3 regions of the Citrobacter portucalensis genome follow, and region 1 is predicted to be linked to each of the others. Evidence: predicted binding sites of a transcription regulator. Region 1 holds the regulator's gene; each other region holds the start of a gene.

Region 1 (7,351 bases):
CAGGGCAAACTGGACGAGGCCAAAGGGCAATCGATATGAGCAAAACCAGACGTTGGGTTATCATTCTACTGTCGCTGGCTGTCCTTGTGATGATTGGTATTAATCTGGCAGACAAAGATGACACCGCTCAGGTCGTCGTCAATAACAACGAGCCAACCTATAAGAGCGAACATACTGATACCGTCGTGTATAGTCCGGAAGGCGCGCTGAGCTATCACTTGATCGCACAACACGTTGAATATTATTCGGAACAAGCGGTTTCGTGGTTTACTCAACCGGTATTAACCACGTTTGATAAGGATAAAGTACCGACCTGGACGATCAAGGCCGATAAAGCCAAATTGACCAACGATCGGATGCTGTATCTGTACGGCCATGTTGAGGTTAACGCCCTGGTGCCTGACTCTCAACTACGCAGAATTACGACCGATAACGCGCAGATTAACCTGGTGACACAAGACGTCACTTCCGATGATCTGGTGACGTTGTATGGCACAACATTTAACTCCAGCGGACTGAAGATGCGCGGCAACTTACGCAGCAAGAACGCCGAGCTGATTGAAAAGGTTAGAACCTCATATGAAATCCAAAACAAACAAACTCAGCCTTAATCTTGTACTTGCCAGCTCACTTCTGGCCGCCAGCATTCCGGCATTTGCCGTCACCGGCGATACCGAGCAGCCGATTCACATTGAATCGGACCAGCAGTCCCTGGATATGCAGGGCAACGTGGTGACGTTTACTGGCAACGTGATTGTGACTCAGGGCACCATCAAAATTAACGCCGATAAAGTCGTCGTGACCCGTCCTGGCGGTGAAGACGGCAAAGAAGTGATTGATGGCTATGGAAATCCAGCGACGTTTTACCAGATGCAGGACAACGGTAAACCGGTTAAAGGCCACGCCTCTCAGATGCACTATGAACTGGCGAAAGACTTTGTCGTTCTCACCGGCAAGGCGTATCTGGAACAGCTCGATAGCAACATCACAGGCGATAAGATCACCTATCTGGTAAAAGAGCAGAAAATGCAGGCCTTCAGCGATAAAGGCAAACGCGTCACCACCGTTCTGGTTCCGTCGCAGTTGCAGGACAAAAACAAGGCTCCGGCAGAGAAAAAAGGTAACTGATTCGTTATGGCAACATTAACTGCAAAGAACCTTGCAAAAGCCTATAAAGGCCGTCGTGTGGTTGAAGATGTCAGTCTGACCGTCAACTCAGGGGAGATCGTCGGTCTGCTCGGTCCTAACGGTGCAGGCAAGACAACAACCTTTTACATGGTAGTCGGCATTGTCCCGCGCGATGCGGGTAACATTATCATTGATGACGAAGACATCAGTCTGCTGCCTCTGCATGCGCGCGCGCGTCGCGGCATCGGCTACTTACCGCAGGAAGCATCGATTTTCCGTCGCCTGAGCGTGTTTGATAACCTGATGGCGGTACTGCAAATTCGTGACGATCTGACCAGCGAGCAGCGGGAAGATCGGGCCAACGAGCTGATGGAAGAATTCCACATCGAGCACCTGCGCGACAGCTTAGGTCAGTCGCTCTCCGGTGGTGAACGACGCCGCGTGGAAATCGCTCGCGCACTGGCCGCTAATCCAAAATTTATCCTGCTGGATGAACCGTTTGCCGGTGTTGACCCGATTTCTGTTATTGATATTAAACGGATCATCGAACACCTTCGCGACAGCGGCCTTGGCGTGCTGATTACCGACCACAACGTCCGCGAAACGCTGGCAGTGTGTGAGCGTGCCTATATCGTAAGTCAGGGACACCTGATCGCGCACGGCACGCCAACAGAAATACTGCAGGATGAGCACGTTAAGCGCGTATACCTTGGGGAAGACTTCAGACTCTGATAGGGTAGAAGACTTCACGTCACTGCAGGAGAAAACAACTCTGAACATGAAGCAAGGTTTGCAACTCAGGCTTAGCCAACAACTGGCGATGACGCCTCAGCTACAACAGGCTATCCGTCTGTTGCAGCTGTCCACGCTGGAACTTCAGCAAGAACTTCAGCAAGCGCTGGAAAGTAACCCACTGCTCGAGCAAACCGATCTTCACGACGAAATTGATACCCAGGAAAAACAGGACAGCGAAACCCTCGACACCGCAGATGCACTCGAACAAAAAGAGATGCCTGAGGAGTTACCGCTTGACGCCAGTTGGGATGAAATATACACCGCCGGGACGCCTTCGGGCACCAGCGGGGATTACATCGACGACGAACTGCCTGTGTATCAGGGTGAGACCACGCAATCACTACAGGATTACCTGATGTGGCAAGTGGAACTGACCCCGTTCTCGGATACCGATCGCGCCATTGCGACATCCATTGTGGATGCGGTAGACGAAACCGGTTATCTCACCGTGACCCTGGACGATATTCTCGAAAGCATGGGCGATGACGACGTCGGTATGGACGAAATCGAAGCCGTGCTTAAACGCGTTCAGCGCTTTGATCCCGTTGGCGTGGCCGCCAAAGATCTCCGTGACTGCTTACTGATCCAACTTTCGCAGTTTGATAAAGCCACGCCGTGGCTGGAAGAAGCGCGTCTGATCATCAGCGATCACCTCGATCTGTTAGCCAACCATGACTTCCGCACCCTGATGCGCGTGACCCGGCTGAAAGAAGACGTGCTGAAAGAAGCCGTCAACCTCATCCAGTCGCTTGATCCCCGCCCAGGGCAATCGATCCAGACCGGCGAGCCGGAGTACGTCATTCCGGATGTGCTGGTGCGTAAGCATAACGATCGCTGGGTGGTCGAACTCAACGGCGACAGCATTCCGCGCTTACAGATTAACCAGCACTACGCCGCCATGTGCAATAGCGCGCGCAACGATGCCGACAGCCAGTTTATTCGTAGCAATCTGCAAGATGCGAAGTGGCTGATTAAAAGCCTGGAAAGCCGCAATGATACGTTGCTGCGCGTCAGCCGCTGCATCGTTGAGCAGCAGCAAGCTTTCTTTGAGCAAGGCGAAGAGTTTATGAAACCGATGGTACTGGCGGATATCGCCCAGGCCGTCGAGATGCACGAATCGACCATTTCCCGTGTGACCACGCAAAAGTATCTGCACAGTCCGCGCGGCATTTTTGAATTGAAGTATTTCTTTTCCAGTCACGTTAACACTGAAGGCGGAGGTGAAGCCTCATCCACAGCTATCCGTGCGCTGGTGAAGAAATTAATTGCTGCGGAAAACCCCGCGAAACCGCTGAGTGACAGCAAGTTAACCTCTATGCTGTCAGAACAGGGTATCATGGTGGCACGCCGCACCGTTGCGAAGTACCGAGAGTCTTTATCCATTCCGCCGTCTAACCAGCGCAAACAGCTGGTGTGACCCAACCGATAAGGAAGACACTATGCAGCTCAACATCACTGGAAACAACGTCGAAATCACCGAAGCCCTGCGCGATTTTGTGAATACAAAATTTGCCAAGCTCGAACAATATTTCGACCGGATTAATCAGGTCTATATTGTGTTGAAAGTGGAGAAGGTTACACATATCTCGGATGCAACACTGCATGTGAACGGTGGCGAAATTCATGCCAGCGCGGAAGGTCAGGATATGTACGCCGCCATTGACGGTTTAATTGATAAACTGGCTCGGCAGTTAACAAAACATAAAGATAAACTGAAACAGCACTAACTTGTCCGGGCAGTTAGCGGGTGCAGGACGGCCTGTTGTGTAGCACAACGGGCCATTTGTACAGTTAGCGCTTAGGTGAAATTATGACAAATAACGATACGACTCTACAACTGAGCACTGTTCTTAACCAGGAATGTACACGCGCAGGCGTTCACTGCCAAAGCAAGAAGCGCGCACTGGAAATCATCAGCGAACTTGCGGCAAAACAGCTTAGCTTGCCTGCTCAGGTGGTATTTGAAGCCATTCTGACGCGTGAAAAAATGGGCAGTACCGGCATCGGTAATGGTATTGCTATCCCGCACGGAAAGCTGGAAGAAGACACGATGCGCGCGGTTGGTGTGTTTGTTCAACTCGAAACACCCATCGCCTTCGACGCCATTGATAATCAACCTGTCGATCTGCTTTTCGCCCTGCTGGTCCCGGCAGACCAAACCAAGACGCATTTGCATACGTTGTCACTGGTCGCAAAACGTCTGGCAGATAAAACCATCTGTCGTCGTCTGCGCGCCGCGCAGAGTGACCAGGAGTTGTATCAAATCATCACGGACACCGAAGGTGGACAGGATGAAGCATAACAACCCAATGGCATCCTTTTTTGTCGTTGTGAGGAGAAACAGTACATGGTACTGATGATCGTCAGCGGCCGTTCAGGGTCAGGTAAATCTGTCGCCCTGCGTGCGCTGGAAGATATGGGTTTTTACTGCGTGGATAACCTTCCCGTAGTGCTGTTGCCCGATCTGGCTCGTACACTGGCCGATCGCCAGATTTCTGCGGCCGTCAGCATTGATGTGCGCAACATGCCTGAGTCCCCGGAAATTTTCGAGCAGGCAATGAATAATCTGCCCGAGGGTTTCTCACCACAGCTGCTGTTCCTTGATGCAGACCGTAACACGTTGATTCGTCGCTACAGCGACACGCGCCGTTTACACCCGCTCTCCAGCAAGAACTTGTCTCTGGAAAGCGCTATCGATAAGGAAAGCGATTTGCTGGAGCCTCTACGCTCTCGCGCTGACCTGATCGTTGATACCTCCGAAATGTCCGTACACGAACTGGCAGAAATGTTACGTACCCGACTGCTGGGTAAACGTGAACGTGAATTGACGATGGTATTCGAATCCTTTGGTTTCAAACACGGTATCCCGATTGATGCGGATTACGTCTTTGACGTGCGCTTCCTGCCTAACCCACACTGGGATCCGAAGCTGCGCCCAATGACCGGTCTTGACCGCCCTGTCGCCGCATTCCTCGACAGGCACACAGAAGTACACAATTTTATCTACCAGACTCGCAGCTATCTTGAGCTATGGTTACCCATGCTGGAGACCAACAACCGTAGCTACCTTACCGTAGCCATCGGCTGTACCGGCGGGAAACACCGTTCGGTGTATATTGCAGAGCAGCTGGCAGACTACTTCCGCTCACGCGGTAAAAACGTGCAGTCACGCCATCGTACGCTGGAAAAACGTAAATCATGACCGTGAAGCAAACCGTTGAAATCACCAATAAGCTGGGCATGCATGCCCGCCCAGCGATGAAACTGTTTGAATTGATGCAGGGTTTCGAAGCAGAAGTTTTGCTGCGTAATGATGAAGGAACGGAAGCCGAGGCCAACAGCGTTATCGCTCTGCTGATGCTGGATTCAGCCAAAGGGCGTCAGATAGAAGTCGAAGCCACGGGACCACAGGAAGTAGAAGCCCTGGCCGCAGTGATTGCCCTGTTTAATTCAGGGTTTGATGAAGATTAATCGAGTACACAGAACGTAGCCAGTAGGCCGGATAAGGCGTTTACGCCGCATCCGGCAATAACTACGCTAATACAGATTATTTTCCCGCATAAACGACTCACCACCTAACTGGCGCATTTGGCGCATAATCCAGGCCTGGCGGTTACGCACATAACCAGAAGGCGCATTCGCCTTAAAACGCAAAGGATTGGGCAATACTGCCGCCAGCAAGGCCGCTTCAGACAGGCTCAACCGACTGGCCGGTTTATGAAAATACCGTTGCGCCGCCGCCTCCACGCCAAATATCCCATCGCCAAACTCGGCGATATTCAAATAGACGGTCAGAATACGTTTCTTACTCCAGACGGTTTCCATACCCAGCGTTAGCCCGGCTTCGAGACCTTTACGCACCCAGCTACGTCCATCCCACAAAAAGAGGTTTTTCGCCGTCTGTTGCGATAACGTTGACGCCCCGCGAATGCGGTTTTCATTGCGTTCATTGTGCGCCAGCGCTTTCTCTATGGCGGTGACGTCAAACCCCCAGTGGTCTGGAAACTTCTGGTCCTCTGCAGCAATCACCGCCAGTCCCATCCACGGTGAGATCTCATCCATGCTCACCCAGTCCGAGTGCGCCACATAGCCGAAATCACCGGACAGCCATGCGCCCAGCTGTCGCTCGACCATTACCGCCGAGAAAGGCACAGGCATCACGCTGAAAAGTGCGATGCCCCCGCCCCAGAATACGGCGAGGACAACCACCACCCGCAGAAAAATACGTCGCAGAAAGGCGGTTACTCCTTTTCTCATTCAGTCAGCACCAGCACACGCGATACCAGTTTATCGATGCCACTCGCAGCCTGAGCGATGTCCTGCGCCAGCATATAGGCAGGCGTGGTGACGATTTTGTTGTCTTCATCGACGACAATGTCATCAACCGGACAAGGCACATGCTCAGCGCCCATCTCTTCCAGCACCTCTGCCGTGTCGATATCAGTGCCGATGGTCAGACGCAGCGGGAAGTCAAAAATTTTTGGTAACATGGCAGGCGCAATGCACATAAACCCCAACGGCTTACCCGCCTGATGCATGGCCACCGCCAGCGCGGCTAAATCGCTGTCAACCCGGCATTCGCTGCCCTGACTGGCAAAATTGCTCAGATTTTTGGCCGCACCAAACCCACCCGGCACGATCAACGCATCCAGTTCCGATGAGACTGCCTGCGCAAGTGGGCGAATATCGCCACGTGTGATACGCGCGGCTTCAATTAGCACATTGCGAGTTTCCAGCATCGGCTCGCCGGTCAGATGATTAATCACATCCGCTTGTTGTTTATCTGGTGCGAAACAGACAGCCTGAGCGCCGTTGCGGGCAATGGCCAGAAGCGTGAGAACAGTTTCATGGATCTCTGCACCGTCATACACGCCGCATCCGCTGAGCACTACACCCACTTTTTTCATCGCAATACTCCTTTCTCAACTGGCTGAAACATATTAGTTATTATGATTTAAATGCTACGCTTCACACATTTAACTGATTCATGTAACAAATTATTTAAGATTTGCTATCTTAACTGCGTGCGGCCTGAAAATTAGGGCTGCGCCCTTGTAAACAATGATAATAATTTACGGCGCAGCCACGATTTCCCTGGTGTTGGCGCAGTATTCGCGCACCCCGGTCAAGCCGGGGTCATTTTTTTTCCACGCTCGCCACCCAGGCTTTTAATACTGCCACGTCGTGCTGCCACTCCTGCTTCATCTCTTCAATCCATTCAGCAACGTTATCTTCCCAAGCAGGAAGATCCGGCGACTGGATTTGCTGACCTAGCTGTTGCAGGTGACGCAGCCCCACTGAACCTGCTGCGCCTTTAATTTTATGGCCTTCCTCAACAACACCTTTTTTATCCCGTGCCGTCAGGTTGGACTCCAGCACGCTCAAATATCCCGGCATCATCTTCTCAAACACCGCCAGCCCGTCGGTA
Region 2 (7,351 bases), 560 kb from region 1:
TGGCGCAGATGCCACCAGCGAACAGAGCGTGCTGGCTCTGTCGCGCGGAGTGGATGAAATATTCGGTCGTGTCGATCTGCTGGTTTACAGCGCGGGTATCGCTAAAGCCGCGTTTATCAGCGACTTTCAGCTTGGGGATTTCGACCGCTCGCTGCAGGTCAATCTGGTCGGCTACTTCCTCTGTGCTCGTGAATTTTCACGCCTGATGATCCGCGATGGCGTGCAGGGACGCATTATCCAGATCAACTCAAAATCAGGGAAAGTGGGCAGCAAACACAATTCAGGCTACAGCGCGGCAAAATTTGGCGGCGTGGGCTTAACCCAGTCGCTGGCGCTGGATCTGGCGGAGTATGGGATCACCGTACATTCGCTGATGCTCGGCAACCTGCTGAAATCACCAATGTTTCAGTCGTTATTACCGCAATATGCGACCAAGCTGGGCCTTAAGCCAGATGAGGTGGAGCAGTACTACATTGATAAGGTTCCGCTTAAACGCGGCTGCGATTATCAGGACGTACTGAACATGCTGCTGTTTTACGCCAGTCCAAAAGCCTCTTACTGCACCGGACAGTCCATCAACGTGACCGGCGGTCAGGTGATGTTTTAATGTTGAATTGCCGGATGGCGGCTGCGCTTATCCGGCAAAATCAAAGGAGTACATAATGGTTTCCGCACTGATTACCGTCGCCGCTATCGCCTGGTGCCTGCAACTGGCGCTTGGTGGCTGGCAAATATCCCGCTTTAACCGGGCGTTTGATCAACTCTGCCAGCAAGGTCGGGTTGGTGTTGGTCGCTCCGGTGGGCGTTTTAAACCGCGCGTGGTGGTAGCCATTGCGCTGGATGAGCAGCAACGGGTGACCGACACGTTATTTATGAAAGGTCTTACGGTATTCGCCCGACCAGGCAAAATTGCCACGATAATGGGCAAACATCTTGATGATTTACAGCCTGATGTGATCTTTCCCCATGATCCGTTATCACAGAATGCACTATCATTGGCGCTTAAACTGAAACATGGGTAATTTCGTTGTGAATGCTAATAGCTTGCGAAATTATCATTTTGCAACTTATTAAGTCAGGGTAATCACGCCTATGAAACCTCGTCAGCGTCAGGCTGCCATACTGGAGCATCTGCAAAAGCAGGGCAAATGCTCGGTTGAAGAACTGGCCCACTACTTTGACACGACCGGCACGACCATTCGCAAAGACCTGGTCATTCTGGAAAATGCCGGAACCGTCATTCGTACCTATGGCGGTGTGGTATTAAATAAAGACGAATCCGACCCGCCAATCGATCACAAAACGCTAATCAATACGCATAAAAAAGAGCAGATTGCCGAAGCCGCCGTCCGTTTTATACACGATGGCGACTCTATTATTCTGGATGCGGGTAGCACCGTACTGCAGATGGTGCCGATGCTCACGCGCTTTAGCAACATCACCGTCATGACCAACAGTCTGCACATTGTTAACGCCCTTTCGGAGCTGGACAACGAGCAAACTATCCTGATGCCCGGCGGGACCTTTCGCAAAAAATCTGCGTCATTTCACGGTCAGCTGGCAGAAAACGCCTTTGAGCAGTTCAGCTTTGATAAACTCTTCATGGGCACCGACGGCATTGACCTCAATGCCGGCGTGACCACCTTTAATGAGGTGTTTAGCGTCAGTAAAGCGATGTGCAATGCCGCTCGCGAAGTGATTCTGATGGCTGACTCGTCAAAATTTGGGCGCAAAAGCCCTAATGTTGTATGCAGTCTGGAAAGCGTCGACAAGCTGATTACCGATGCGGGCATCGACCCTGCGTTTCGTCAGGCGCTGGAAGCAAAAGGGATTGAAGTGATCATAACCGGAGAAACCAATGAGTGATGCACTACTGAACGCGGGCCGTCAGACGTTAATGCTGGAACTACAGGAAGCCAGCCGACTGCCAGAACGCCTGGGCGATGATTTTGTCCGCGCCGCTAATACGATTATCCACTGTGAAGGCAAAGTCATTGTCTCCGGTATTGGTAAATCAGGTCATATTGGCAAAAAAATTGCGGCGACCCTCGCCAGTACCGGCACGCCCGCCTTTTTTGTGCATCCGGCGGAAGCGCTGCACGGCGACTTAGGGATGATCGAAAGCCGTGATGTCATGCTGTTTATCTCCTACTCCGGCGGTGCGAAAGAGCTGGATCTCATCATCCCACGCCTGGAAGACAAATCCGTCGCACTGCTGGCAATGACCGGAAAACCGACCTCACCGTTGGGTCTGGCAGCCAAAGCCGTGCTGGATATTTCCGTTGAGCGCGAAGCCTGTCCGATGCGCCTGGCACCGACGTCCAGCACCGTAAATACGCTGATGATGGGTGACGCGCTGGCGATCGCTGTAATGCAGGCGCGCGGCTTTAACGAAGAAGATTTTGCCCGCTCACATCCGGCAGGTGCGCTGGGCGCTCGTCTGTTAAATAAAGTGCATCATCTGATGCGCCGTGACGATGCCATACCTCAGGTGAAGCTCACCACCAGCGTTATGGACGCGATGCTGGAACTCAGCCGCACGGGTCTTGGCCTGGTCGCGGTCTGCGACGACCAGTCACTGGTGAAAGGGGTCTTTACCGACGGTGACCTGCGCCGCTGGCTGGTTGGCGGCGGAGCGCTCACCACCCAGGTTAGCGAAGCTATGACTCAGAATGGCATTACGCTACAGGCGCAGAGCCGCGCGATTGACGCCAAAGAGATCCTGATGAAGCGTAAAATCACTGCCGCACCGGTGGTCGATGAAAACGGTAAACTCACCGGTGCTATCAACCTGCAGGATTTCTATCAGGCCGGTATTATCTAATCCTTCAGACCCAGACGTTTCGCCAGCCGGTGCAGGTTGGCGACGTCTGTTTCCAGCGCCCGCGCGCTTGCCGCCCAACTGTGATTATTTTGCGCCAGTGCCCGGCGGATCATCTCCCGCTGGAACGACTCTGTTGCTTCACGCAGATTGTGATGTTGTGGGATCTCCGCAACAACTTCCGCCACCTGCGGAGCCGGACCTTCATCCTGCAAGGCAAAATGCTGCGCCTCCAGCACCACTTCATCCCCTGCCCTGGTAGCCCTGGCCAGAACAACCGCCCGGTGAATGGCATGTTCCAGCTCGCGCACGTTTCCGGGCCAGCCGTAATTCAGCAGATGACTACGCGCTCCGGGGCTTAGCACCACGCGGGAAAGACCCAGCCGTAGTCGGCATTGCTCGCAAAAATAGCCGGCCAGCAGCACCACATCTTCGCCGCGCTCACGAAGAGGCGGTACAGAAAGGGGGAAAACGCTCAGACGGTGGAACAAATCCGCGCGGAAATTCCCGGCCAGCACCTCTTCGCGTAAATCACGGTTCGTCGCCGCCAGCACCCGCACATCCACGCGCAGGCTGCGATCGTCACCCACGCGCTGAATATCGCCGTACTGCAATACGCGCAGCAGCTTAGCCTGTAGCGCCAACGAGAGTTCGCCTATCTCGTCGAGAAACAGCGTCCCATTGTCGGCCATTTCAAACTTACCGCTACGATTGCTGATAGCCCCGGTAAATGCACCTTTTACGTGACCAAACAGCTCACTTTCGGCTACGGTTTCCGGCAACGCCGCGCAGTTCAGATACACCAGTGGATTCACCGCGCGCGGCGAACCTTCATGGATAGCTTTAGCCACCAGCTCCTTCCCGGTCCCTGTTTCGCCGCTAATCAGCACGTTGAGATCGGACCCCGCCACAATCTCAATTTCTTTTTTCAACTGCATCATATTGGGCGACAGGCCAATCATCTGGGTTTCCGTCACCTGCTCAAAGTTGGTTGACGAACCTGGCAGCATATTCTGGCTTTCCAGTTGTTCAATCAGCAGCGCATTGCTCAGCGCACCCGCCGCCAGCGCGGCAATCAGCCTAAGCTCCTCATCGCTGAAAACATCGAACTGATCGGGCTCCATGCCATCCAGGGTTAACGCACCAATCAAATTTTGACCGGCGAACAACGGCAGCCCAATACAGGCATGCACCTTCAGACTCTCCTGCCCCGGAATCAGACCATCATATGGGTCTGGCAAATCGCTGTCGGCAGGGAAACGAACCACGTCTCCGGCGCGGGCAATCGCCTCCAGACGCGGATGCCCTTCCAGAGTAAAGCGTCTGCCGAGAACATCCTGCGCCAGCCCATCGATCGCCAGCGGAATAAACTGTCGCGACTCATAGCGCAGCAGTGCCGACGCGTCGCACTCCAGCACCTGACGCAAAGTGGTTATCAGACGTTGAAAACGGTCCTGATGTCCAATACCGCTTTGTAATTCAATGGCGATGCCCGCCAGCACGTCTACGGAAAAGCTCATGACTACCTCATTGTCATTTTGACAATTCATATTGTCATATTGACAATAAAATGAATAGTCATTTTGACTACCACTTAATAAGCAGGAAACAATAAAACCATTAAAATCAAAAAGATAAAAAGTTGGCACGCAACCTGCAATAAGCAAAACATCTTTTTTAGAAAAACGCTGAATTAATTACTGAGGTTGCTATGTCTATTCTGGTTAAAAATAACATTCATTGGGTTGGCCAACGTGACTGGGAAGTTCGTGATTTCCACGGGACTGAATACAAAACGCTGCGCGGCAGCAGCTACAACAGCTATCTCATCCGTGAAGAAAAAAATGTCCTGATCGATACAGTAGACCACAAGTTTAGCCGTGAATTCGTGCAGAACCTGCGCAGTGAAATTGACCTCGCGGATATCGACTACATCATCATTAACCACGCGGAAGAAGACCATGCAGGGGCGCTGACTGAACTGATGTCCTGCATCCCGGACACGCCGATTTACTGCACAGCCAACGCCATTGACTCCATCAACGGGCATCACCATCACCCGGAGTGGAACTTTAACGTGGTGAAAACCGGTGATTCACTGGACATTGGTAACGGCAAACAGCTGATCTTCGTTGAAACGCCAATGCTGCACTGGCCTGACAGCATGATGACCTACATGACCGGCGACGCGGTGCTGTTCAGTAACGACGCCTTCGGTCAGCACTACTGCGACGAACGTCTGTTTAACGACGAAGTTGACCAGACCGAACTGTTCGAACAGTGCCAGCGTTACTACGCCAACATTCTGACGCCGTTCAGCCGTCTGGTTACACCGAAAATTACTGAGATCCTCGGCTTCAACCTGCCTGTCGATATGATTGCTACTTCCCATGGCGTGGTATGGCGCGACAACCCGACGCAAATCGTGGAAATGTACCTGAAATGGGCGGCGGATTATCAGGAAGACCGCATCACCATTTTCTACGACACCATGTCCAACAACACCCGCATGATGGCGGACGCCATAGCCCAGGGCATCAACGAAGTTGACCCGAACGTGGCGGTGAAAATCTTTAACGTCGCCCGTAGCGATAAGAACGAAGTTCTGACTAACGTCTTCCGCTCTAAAGGCGTGCTGGTCGGTACTTCGACGATGAACAACGTAATGATGCCAAAAATCGCCGGTTTGGTGGAAGAGATGACCGGCCTGCGTTTTCGTAACAAACGCGCCAGCGCCTTTGGCTCACACGGCTGGAGCGGCGGCGCAGTAGACCGTTTGTCTACGCGTTTGCAGGATGCTGGTTTCGAAATGTCGCTGAGCCTGAAGGCGAAATGGCGTCCGGACCTGGATGCGCTGGAACTATGCCGCCAGCACGGCCGTGAAATCGCGCGTCAGTGGGCGCTTGCTCCACTGCCGGAAACAACCGTGAAACCCGCATCCAAAGAAGAAGAATGCGCTTGCGCCGCTGCGGCTGCCGCCGATCTTGGCCCTAGCATGCAGTGCAGCGTGTGCCAGTGGATTTACGACCCGGCAAAAGGTGAACCGCTGCAGGATGTCGCGCCGGGAACACCGTGGAGCGACGTGCCGGATAACTTCCTGTGCCCGGAATGTTCATTAGGTAAAGACGTCTTCGACGTCCTGGCAACGGAGGCAAAATGAGCCGCGGAATTGTCATTATTGGTTCGGGCTTCGCCGCCCGCCAGTTAGTCAAAAATATCCGTAAGCAGGATGCAAATGTCCCGCTGACCCTGATTGCTGCGGACAGCATGGATGAGTACAACAAGCCCGACCTCAGCCATGTTATCAGTCAGTCACAGCGTGCAGACGACCTCACCCGCCAGTCGGCGGGGGAGTTTGCCGAACAGTTTAATTTGCGCCTGTTCCCGCACACCTGGGTAACCGACATCGATGCTGATGCCCACGTAGTGAAAAGCCAGGATCAGCAGTGGCAGTACGACAAACTGGTGCTGGCGACGGGCGCTTCAGCCTTTGTACCGCCGGTTACCGGACGTGAGTTAATGCTCACGTTGAACAGCCAACAAGAGTATCGCGCTTGTGAAACGCAGCTGCGTGACGCCCAGCGGGTACTGATAGTCGGCGGCGGCTTGATTGGCAGTGAACTGGCGATGGATTTTTGTCGTGCCGGTAAAGCGGTAACGCTTATCGACAACGCCGCCAGCATTCTGGCTTCGCTGATGCCGCCGGAAGTCAGCAGTCGCTTACAGCATCGTCTGACCGATATGGGCGTACACCTGCTGCTGAAATCACAGCTTCAGGGGCTGGAGAAAACGGCGTCAGGTATTCGTGCCACGCTCGATCGTAGCCGCAGCGTAGAAGTCGATGCGGTGATCGCCGCCACCGGCTTACGCCCGGAGACCGCACTGGCGCGTCGTGCCGGATTGAACATCAATCGTGGCGTCTGCGTCGATAGCTACCTGCAAACCAGCCACCCGGACATTTATGCTCTCGGCGACTGTGCGGAGATTAACGGTCAGGTGCTCCCGTTCCTGCAGCCGATTCAGCTGAGCGCCATGTATCTGGCGAAAAACCTGCTCGGCGGCAATGCGCCATTGAAACTGCCAGCCATGCTGGTAAAAGTCAAAACGCCAGAACTGCCTCTGCATTTGGCCGGGGAAACCCAGCGCCGCGATCTGAACTGGCACATCGCCGCCGAAGCGCAGGGAATGGTTGCCAGAGGGATGAACGACGAAGGCCAGCTGTGTGCGTTTGTCGTCAGTGAAGACCGCATGAAAGAGGCCTTTGCGCTGCTGAAAACGTTGCCTGTGTAAGTCTGGGATACCGGATGGCGCCGCTTCGCGTCTTATCCGGCCTACGACTTTGCCCGGCAATGCTGCTACTGATTTATTAACCTCACGCACATGGATGTGCGTTGCCACTTGTCGGTATGCCCCGACATGTTTTTCTTGCCCCGCCAGTCCCGGGGCTTTTTTTTATTTTTGCGCCAACGCTCGCGCCGCGGCAATCACGCCCTGCCCCAATGACAACCCGCCGTCGCCCGCCGGTAAACG
Region 3 (7,351 bases), 1.9 Mb from region 1:
TCGTCGCGTCAATCCCCGAAGGTTTCGTCACCACGTATGGCGATGTTGCCAGGCTTGCCGGTTCGCCGCGCGCTGCGCGCCAGGTCGGCGGCGTGCTTAAGCGTCTCCCCGAAGGCAGCACTTTGCCCTGGCATCGGGTGGTTAATCGTCATGGTGCCATTTCGCTGACCGGCCCCGACTTACAACGGCAGCGTCAGGCGTTGCTGGCAGAAGGAATAGTGGTTTCAGGAAGCGGGCAGATAGATTTACAGCGCTATCGCTGGGTGTACTAACCCTCTCCAGACGGAGAGGGTTACGACTGCCTTAGTACTGCGTGGGAGCAGGAACGGCAGAAGAGGGATTTACCTGGGTTGGTGACGTTGACGGCACCGTGGTGGCTGCCCCACCGCTTGCCTGAACCGGTACTGCTGTTTGCTGTACAGGGACCAGCGTCAGGTCAGCTTTCGTACCACCCTGATTAATGACCGTCTGAACGGTATCAGTAATAAAGACCAGTTTGTCATTAACCGTAATTGCCGCACTCAGCAGAATACGGGCGTTAGGCTGAATATCTGCCGGGTTAAATGGTAATACAAAGCTGAATGGCGCCTGCTTACCTTCAGTACGGACCGCTTTTTGCGACAGCACTTTTGACGGTGCATCGGCCAGCGACGCATCTGACAGCGTGACGGTCAGCACCGCATCGGGTGGCAAGGCCACTTTCTGGCGGATCCATACCGTACCAGAAACGTTTGGCTGTTGAATTTTAGACTGTGTGTCAGCAATTGACGTATTAGGGCTTGGCGCAGGTGTCTGAATATCTGCACTTTTATCAGCACAGGCCGCCAGAGCGACCGCAACCGCTAAACCACTTACCATGTGCACGAGTTTCATTAAATTCTCCTTATCATCTATGCACCAGCGAGAACTATCCTCGCCAGAAGAGTGGTTAACAAAAACATAACGTGACTAAGTGTGGCACAAGACAGCTGTTTTTGCCTGTAATAGGCCTTTAATTCAGACAATTGCACCCATCGGACCACTTTCAAAATTGCGTTATACTCTGCCTACCTCGCTGCGAGATCGATATAACCTGGAGAGCACGTATGAGTCTGGCGCTGAAAAATTTGCTGACATTGTTAAATCTGGAAAAAATTGAAGAAGGACTCTTTCGGGGCCAAAGTGAAGACTTAGGGTTACGTCAGGTTTTTGGGGGACAGGTTGTCGGTCAGGCGCTGTATGCCGCCAAAGAAACCGTACCGGAAGAGCGTCTGGTGCACTCCTTCCACAGCTACTTTTTACGCCCCGGCGATAGCCAAAAGCCTATCATCTATGATGTTGAAGTCTTGCGTGATGGTAACAGCTTCAGCGCGCGCCGCGTTGCCGCAATTCAGAATGGTAAACCCATTTTTTACATGACCGCCTCTTTCCAGGCACCGGAAGACGGATTTGAACATCAGAAAACCATGCCGGATGCGCCGGGTCCCGATGAGCTGAAATCAGAAACAGAAATTGCCCGCTCAGTGGCGCATTTACTGCCGCCGCTGTTGAAAGAAAAATTTATCAACGATCGTCCGTTGGAAGTGCGCCCGGTTGAATTTCATAACCCCTTAAAAGGTCACGTCGCACCTCCGGCGCGCCAGGTATGGATCCGTGCAAACGGCGAGCTGCAGGACGATCTGCGCGTCCATCAATATCTGCTGGGTTATGCCTCAGACCTGAACTTCCTGCCTGTAGCGCTGCAGCCGTACGGGATTGGTTTTCTGGAAAAAGGGATTCAGATCGCCACCATTGACCATTCAATGTGGTTCCACCGTCCGTTCAATATTAATGAGTGGTTGTTGTATAACGTCGAGAGTACTTCTGCCTCCGGTGCCAGAGGTTTTGTACGCGGGGAGTTTTATACGCAGGACGGCGTGCTGGTCGCCTCTACCGTGCAGGAAGGGGTAATGCGTAATCGCAATTGAGAATTACCGGATGGTGGCGCAAAAGCGTTACCATCCGGCAGATTGAAACATCAAGCGTTGTAAGCGTTCTCGCCGTGACTGTTCACATCCAGACCTTCGCGTTCCTGCTCTTCCGGTACGCGCAGACCCACCGTCATATCCGCCAGCTTATAGCCAATGAAGGCCACCACGCCGGACCAGACGATGGTGATCGCCACGCTTTCCAGTTGCACCAGCAGCTGATGCCCCATGGTCACTCCCTCAGCAAAGCCCACGCCGCCCAGTGAGCTGGCAGCGAAAACCCCGGTCAGGATGCAGCCAACAATACCGCACACGCCGTGCACGCCAAACACATCACACGGATCGTCCACGCGCAGAAAACGCTTCAGCATGGTTACGCCCCACAGGCCAGCCAACCCCGCAACCACACCGATAATCAGCGCCCCGCCGACACCGATGTAGCCACATGCAGGTGTTACGCCCACCAGACCCGCAATAGCGCCAGAACAGGCGCCCAGCAGAGACGGTTTGCCACGCAGCGCCCATTCACCGAAGATCCATCCGAGGATGGCGGCGGCGGTGGCGACCACGGTATTGACGAAGGCCAGTGCGGCAATTTCATTCGCCGTTCCCGCTGAACCGGCGTTAAAGCCAAACCAACCAATGTAGAGAATAGCGGTACCGGTGAAGACCATCGGCAGGTTATGCGGTTTAAAGGCTTCTTTGCCAAAACCGACGCGTTTACCAATCAGATACGCACCAACCAGACCGGCAATCGCTGCGTTGATGTGCACGACCGTCCCGCCGGCAAAATCCAGTGCGCCGTGAGAAGCCAGCAATCCGCCGCCCCAGACCATATGTGCAATGGGGATGTACGACAGCGTTAACCACACCACCACAAAAATCAGCACCGCAGAGAAACGAATACGCTCAGCCAGCGCCCCGACAATCAGCCCAACGGTGATGCAGGCAAAAGATCCCTGAAAAGCAACGTGAATGTACTGGTAGAAGCTCCCCGTGACCGCCGTCAGCGCGATGTTCTTCAGCAATACCCAGTTGAAGTTGCCGAAGAAATTATTCCCTTCGCCAAAGGCCAGTGAGTAGCCATAAACCACCCATAGAATACAAACCAGAGCGAATGTCACCGTCACCTGAGTCAGCATCGACAGTACGTTCTTACCGCGAATCAAACCGCCGTAGAACAACGCAATGCCAGGGATAGTCATAAACAGCACCAGCGCGGTACAGATCATCATAAAAGCGTTATCTGCTTTATCCGCAACCGCCGGTGCCGCCATCGCCAGTCCCGGCAGTAGTGCCAGTGAAGCAATACCCGTTTTCATCGTTGCTATCTTCATTTTTTGGTTTCCTATCACTGTGTGCCAGAAGTTACAGTGCGGCTTCGTCGGCTTCGCCGGTACGAATACGAATCACACGTTGCAGCTCGGCGACGAAGATTTTGCCGTCGCCAATTTTTCCGGTGTATGCCGCCTTACTGATGACATCAATCACGCCATCCAGTTGGTCGTCGGCAATCGCCACATCAATCTTCACCTTTGGCAGAAAATTGACGCTATATTCAGCCCCACGGTACAGCTCAGCATGACCTTTCTGTCGGCCAAACCCCTTCACTTCGGTGACGGTCAGCCCCTGAATACCAATAGACGACAGTGCTTCACGGACGTCTTCCAGTTTGAACGGTTTGATTACCACGGTAACCAGCTTCATAGATCCCCTCCAGTCAGAATTCAGTAGTGGCTGCAGATACACGAGAGGAATATTGCAAGGGGTGTGCCAGGAATGAAAAACGCGGAATGATTCAGGTTCGCCGGGTACTATCGGGAGAGAAAAAGAAAAAACGCACTATAACGGTGCATAGTGCGTTACATTTTTGCACCAGATTGTTGATTGCCGGATGGCGGCGTAAACGCCTTACCCGGCCTACGATACCGCGTGGCCGGATAAGCACTGCGCCGTCAGGCGATAACAGAATCCTCTTGCGTGCTGGCGGCTAACTCTTCGCCCGCCAGCTGCAGCTGATACATCTGCCAGTAACGGCCTTGCGCCGCCAGTAATTGCTGGTGTGTACCACGCTCAACCGCCTGACCGCGATGCAGCACCAGAATGGTATCCGCATCGACAATCGTCGATAACCGATGCGCAATCACCACCAGCGTAGTGTGTTCACGGACCGCTGCCAGCGCGTGCTGAATGGCCTGTTCAGTACCGGAATCAATACTGGCCGTGGCTTCATCGAGGATCAGCACCTGCGGCGTTTCAACCAATACCCGCGCCAGCGCCAGCAGCTGTTTCTGCCCAACGGAGAGATTATTGCCCTGCTCGCCCAGCCGGGTATGGATCCCCTCGCTCAAACCCCGAGCCAGTTCTGCCAGTTGCACAGTCTCCAGCGCCTGCCAGACCCGCTCTTCTGAGATATCGCGACCCAGCGTGACGTTTGCCAGGAAGGTATCCGCCATCACCACCGGATCCTGCTGCACCATCGCGATGCCCTGACGTAACGCACCGTGGCTCAGAGAAGACAACGGACGTCCGTCAAGGCGGATTTCCCCCTGCGTCAGCGGGTAATATCCCATCAGCAGGCTGGCCAGCGTGCTTTTGCCGCTGCCTGTGTGTCCGACCAAAGCCACAAAGCTGCGCGAAGGCACGGACAGACTGATGTTTTGCAGCACCAGGTTGTCGTCGCGATAGGCAAATGAAACGTTATCCACCTCAATGTCTCCGCTTTTGAGCGGGCGATCGTCTTCACCATAGCGTTGACGAGGCCCGTCCATCAGTTCGAACACTCGCTCACCAGCGACAACCGCCTGCTGCAGCATTGATTGCTGGGTGGTCAACTCGATCAGCGGTTCGTTCAAACGGCCGAGGTAGCTGATGAACGCGTACAGCACGCCAACCTCGATGGAGGTGCCAGAGGTAAAACTGAACAGCATCAGCAAACCGCAGAGGATCAGCGCCGAGAACAGGCTCAGCAGCGGACGCAGCAAAAAACCATCCAGTCGCAGGGTTTGCATACGCGCCATATAGTGCGAGCGGCTTGCCTCGCCCATTCTCTCGCCAAATCTTGCCTGCTGGCGGAACTGCTGGATAACGCTCATGCCGTTGATGACTTCGTTAAAGCCATCGTTAATATCCGCCAGATAAGCGCGTACCCGACGCACAATCGGGGTGCTGTAGCGTTGGTAAATCACCATCACCACCAGCACGGCCGGGAAAATGGCCATTGCCACCAGCGCCATGCGCCATTCCAGGCTGAACATTGCCACCAACATCGCGCCGATTAAGGCCGCACTGCGCAGGACCGTTGCGACCACCGTCACGTACAGGTCGCGAATAACTTCAGTATCATTGGTCACGCGGGAGATAAGCTGCCCGACGGGCTGAGTATCAAAAGCGCTGAGCGGCTGGCGCAGCGCAGCGTCCATTACGTCGGTGCGTAACTGTTGTACTACGCCAACCGCCGCCTGGTTAAACAGCAATGACTGCGCGTAATGCAGACCTGCCGCCAGCAGTTGCAGACCGACATAGGCCGCAACCAGCCCGGCAACCATCGCCAATGGCAGATTGTTCTTCGCCACCATGTTATCGATAAAATAGCTAATCAGCAGCGGACCGCTGACTTCCGCCGCCGCAGCCACCCACAACATGACGACCGCAATCGCCAGCTGTTTTCGCCATGGGGAACCATACGCCAGCAGTCTTTTCAGAGTTGGCCATAATTGCCCGAAACTACGCATTAGCCGCCTCCTCGTTTATCTCTGGTGCATCAGACAGCGCCGCTTCAAGTTGCTGATAGCGGTACATGTCGCGATACCAACCGGGCTGTTGCACTAAAGATTCATGCTCACCGCGCTGAGCAATATGCCCATGCTGCATCACGATAATCTCGCTGGCTTCCGTCAAAGCCGATAAACGGTGTGCGCTGATAATCACGGTTCTGCCTTCGCCCCACTGGCGCAGGTTATGTAGGATCTGATGTTCGGTACGACCATCCACCGCCGACAGCGCATCATCCAGAATCAGAATTTCAGCGTTCAGCAGTAACGCTCGAGCGATAGAAATACGCTGTTTTTGCCCGCCAGACAGCATCACCCCGCGTTCGCCCACTTCGGTGTCGTAGCCCTGAGGAAGACGTAAAATATCCTCATGAACGCTGGCAAGGCGCGCCACATGCTCGATCTCTTCCTGCGTGGCCTGCGGGCGTCCTAAGGCGATGTTATTACCGACGGTATCGGAAAACAGGAATGGTGTCTGGCTGACAACCGCCAGTCGGCTGCGCCAGCTATCCAGCTGTAAGCGCGTTAATGGGATATCATGAAAGCGCACATCGCCCTGGGTGATATCAAAATGACGCTGGATCAGCGACAGTACCGTACTTTTTCCCGCGCCGGTCGGACCACAGATGCCCAGCATCTGTCCAGGTTTGAGCTGGAAATTCACATTTTCCAGCGCCGGGTGGGTGGTTTGAGGGTAACAAAATTCGCGAATCGCCACCGCCAGCTCGCCGCGTCCTTCCGGCACCGGTTCAGTACCGTCATCCACTACCGGCGCTTCTGCCAGCATGGCGCGAATTCGGCTATACGCGGCGCTGCCGCGTTCGACGATGTTAAACATCCAGGCCAGCGCCAGCATCGGCCAAATCATCAGACCGAGATACATCATAAAGCTGGTGAGCTGCCCGAGCGTCAGCGAGCCGTGAACCACCATCCAGCTTCCCCCGGCAATCGCCAGCAGGTTAGCCATACCAATGGCGATATAAATCGTAGGATCAAAGCGGGCGTCAATGCGCGCCACACGCAGGTTTTTCTTACCGGTATCTTCAGCATCTGCGGCAAATAATGCCGACTGCCGATCCTCCAGCCCAAAGGCCTTGATCATACGAATACTGGTCAGGCTTTCCTGAGTACGATCGTTGAGACTGGAAAACGCCGCCTGCGCCAGCTTAAAACGGTTATGGAGTCGATCGCCGTAACGTTTGATCATCAACGCCATCACCGGCATCGGCAGCAGCGCAATCAACGTCAGTTGCCAGCTTATCTGCGTTGACATCACGATCAGCACCGCACACCCCATAACCAGCGAATCTACCAGCGTCAGCACCCCTTCTCCGGCGGCAAATACGACGCGATCGACATCGTTGGTTGCCCGCGCCATCAGATCGCCCGTACGGTGCCGCAGATAAAATTCTGGATGCTGGCGACTCAACTGACGGTAATAATCTTCCCGCAGCTCAACCGCCAGTTGGTAGGATGCGCCAAACAGCAGCACGCGCCAGACATAACGCAGCAAATAAACCACCACGGCAATCAGGGCAATTGTCCCCACCCACATCAGCAGCCGCTCGGTGGTGAAGCGTTGAGTCGTCACGCCATCCACAATGATCCCGACCACTTTCGGCGGAATAAGCT

The links. Region 1 encodes sigma-54, which starts transcription at its own class of promoters, with help from an activator protein. Its sites were predicted from a motif close to GTTGGCACANNTTTCGCTNT; they were not measured.
Region 2: a site for sigma-54 is predicted at 4,463-4,482, ahead of norV (anaerobic nitric oxide reductase flavorubredoxin). Genes of this name have one in related genera too.
Region 3: a site for sigma-54 is predicted at 3,705-3,724, ahead of glnK (P-II family nitrogen regulator). Genes of this name have one in related genera too.

What each region holds. Positions count from the first base shown of each region.
Region 1 covers NZ_CP092466.1:523,854-531,204, reverse strand. The annotation lists gene kdsC (3-deoxy-manno-octulosonate-8-phosphatase KdsC) at 1-39, shown strand, start outside; gene lptC (LPS export ABC transporter periplasmic protein LptC) at 36-611, shown strand; gene lptA (lipopolysaccharide ABC transporter substrate-binding protein LptA) at 580-1,128, shown strand; gene lptB (LPS export ABC transporter ATP-binding protein) at 1,135-1,860, shown strand; gene rpoN (RNA polymerase factor sigma-54) at 1,907-3,340, shown strand; gene hpf (ribosome hibernation promoting factor) at 3,363-3,650, shown strand; gene ptsN (PTS IIA-like nitrogen regulatory protein PtsN) at 3,734-4,225, shown strand; gene rapZ (RNase adapter RapZ) at 4,271-5,125, shown strand; gene npr (PTS phosphocarrier protein NPr) at 5,122-5,394, shown strand; gene mtgA (monofunctional biosynthetic peptidoglycan transglycosylase) at 5,461-6,180, opposite strand; gene elbB (isoprenoid biosynthesis glyoxalase ElbB) at 6,177-6,830, opposite strand; gene arcB (aerobic respiration two-component sensor histidine kinase ArcB) at 7,060-7,351, opposite strand, start outside.
Region 2 covers NZ_CP092466.1:1,088,247-1,095,597, reverse strand. The annotation lists gene srlD (sorbitol-6-phosphate dehydrogenase) at 1-607, shown strand, start outside; gene gutM (transcriptional regulator GutM) at 663-1,022, shown strand; gene srlR (glucitol operon DNA-binding transcriptional repressor SrlR) at 1,093-1,866, shown strand; gene gutQ (arabinose-5-phosphate isomerase GutQ) at 1,859-2,824, shown strand; gene norR (nitric oxide reductase transcriptional regulator NorR) at 2,821-4,341, opposite strand; gene norV (anaerobic nitric oxide reductase flavorubredoxin) at 4,533-5,981, shown strand; gene norW (NADH:flavorubredoxin reductase NorW) at 5,978-7,111, shown strand; gene hypF (carbamoyltransferase HypF) at 7,274-7,351, opposite strand, start outside.
Region 3 covers NZ_CP092466.1:3,787,974-3,795,324, forward strand. The annotation lists partial or broken gene LY264_RS18415 (MGMT family protein) at 1-272, shown strand, start outside; gene LY264_RS18420 (YbaY family lipoprotein) at 304-873, opposite strand; gene tesB (acyl-CoA thioesterase II) at 1,086-1,946, shown strand; gene amtB (ammonium transporter AmtB) at 1,997-3,283, opposite strand; gene glnK (P-II family nitrogen regulator) at 3,315-3,653, opposite strand; gene LY264_RS18440 (SmdB family multidrug efflux ABC transporter permease/ATP-binding protein) at 3,902-5,680, opposite strand; gene LY264_RS18445 (SmdA family multidrug ABC transporter permease/ATP-binding protein) at 5,673-7,351, opposite strand, start outside.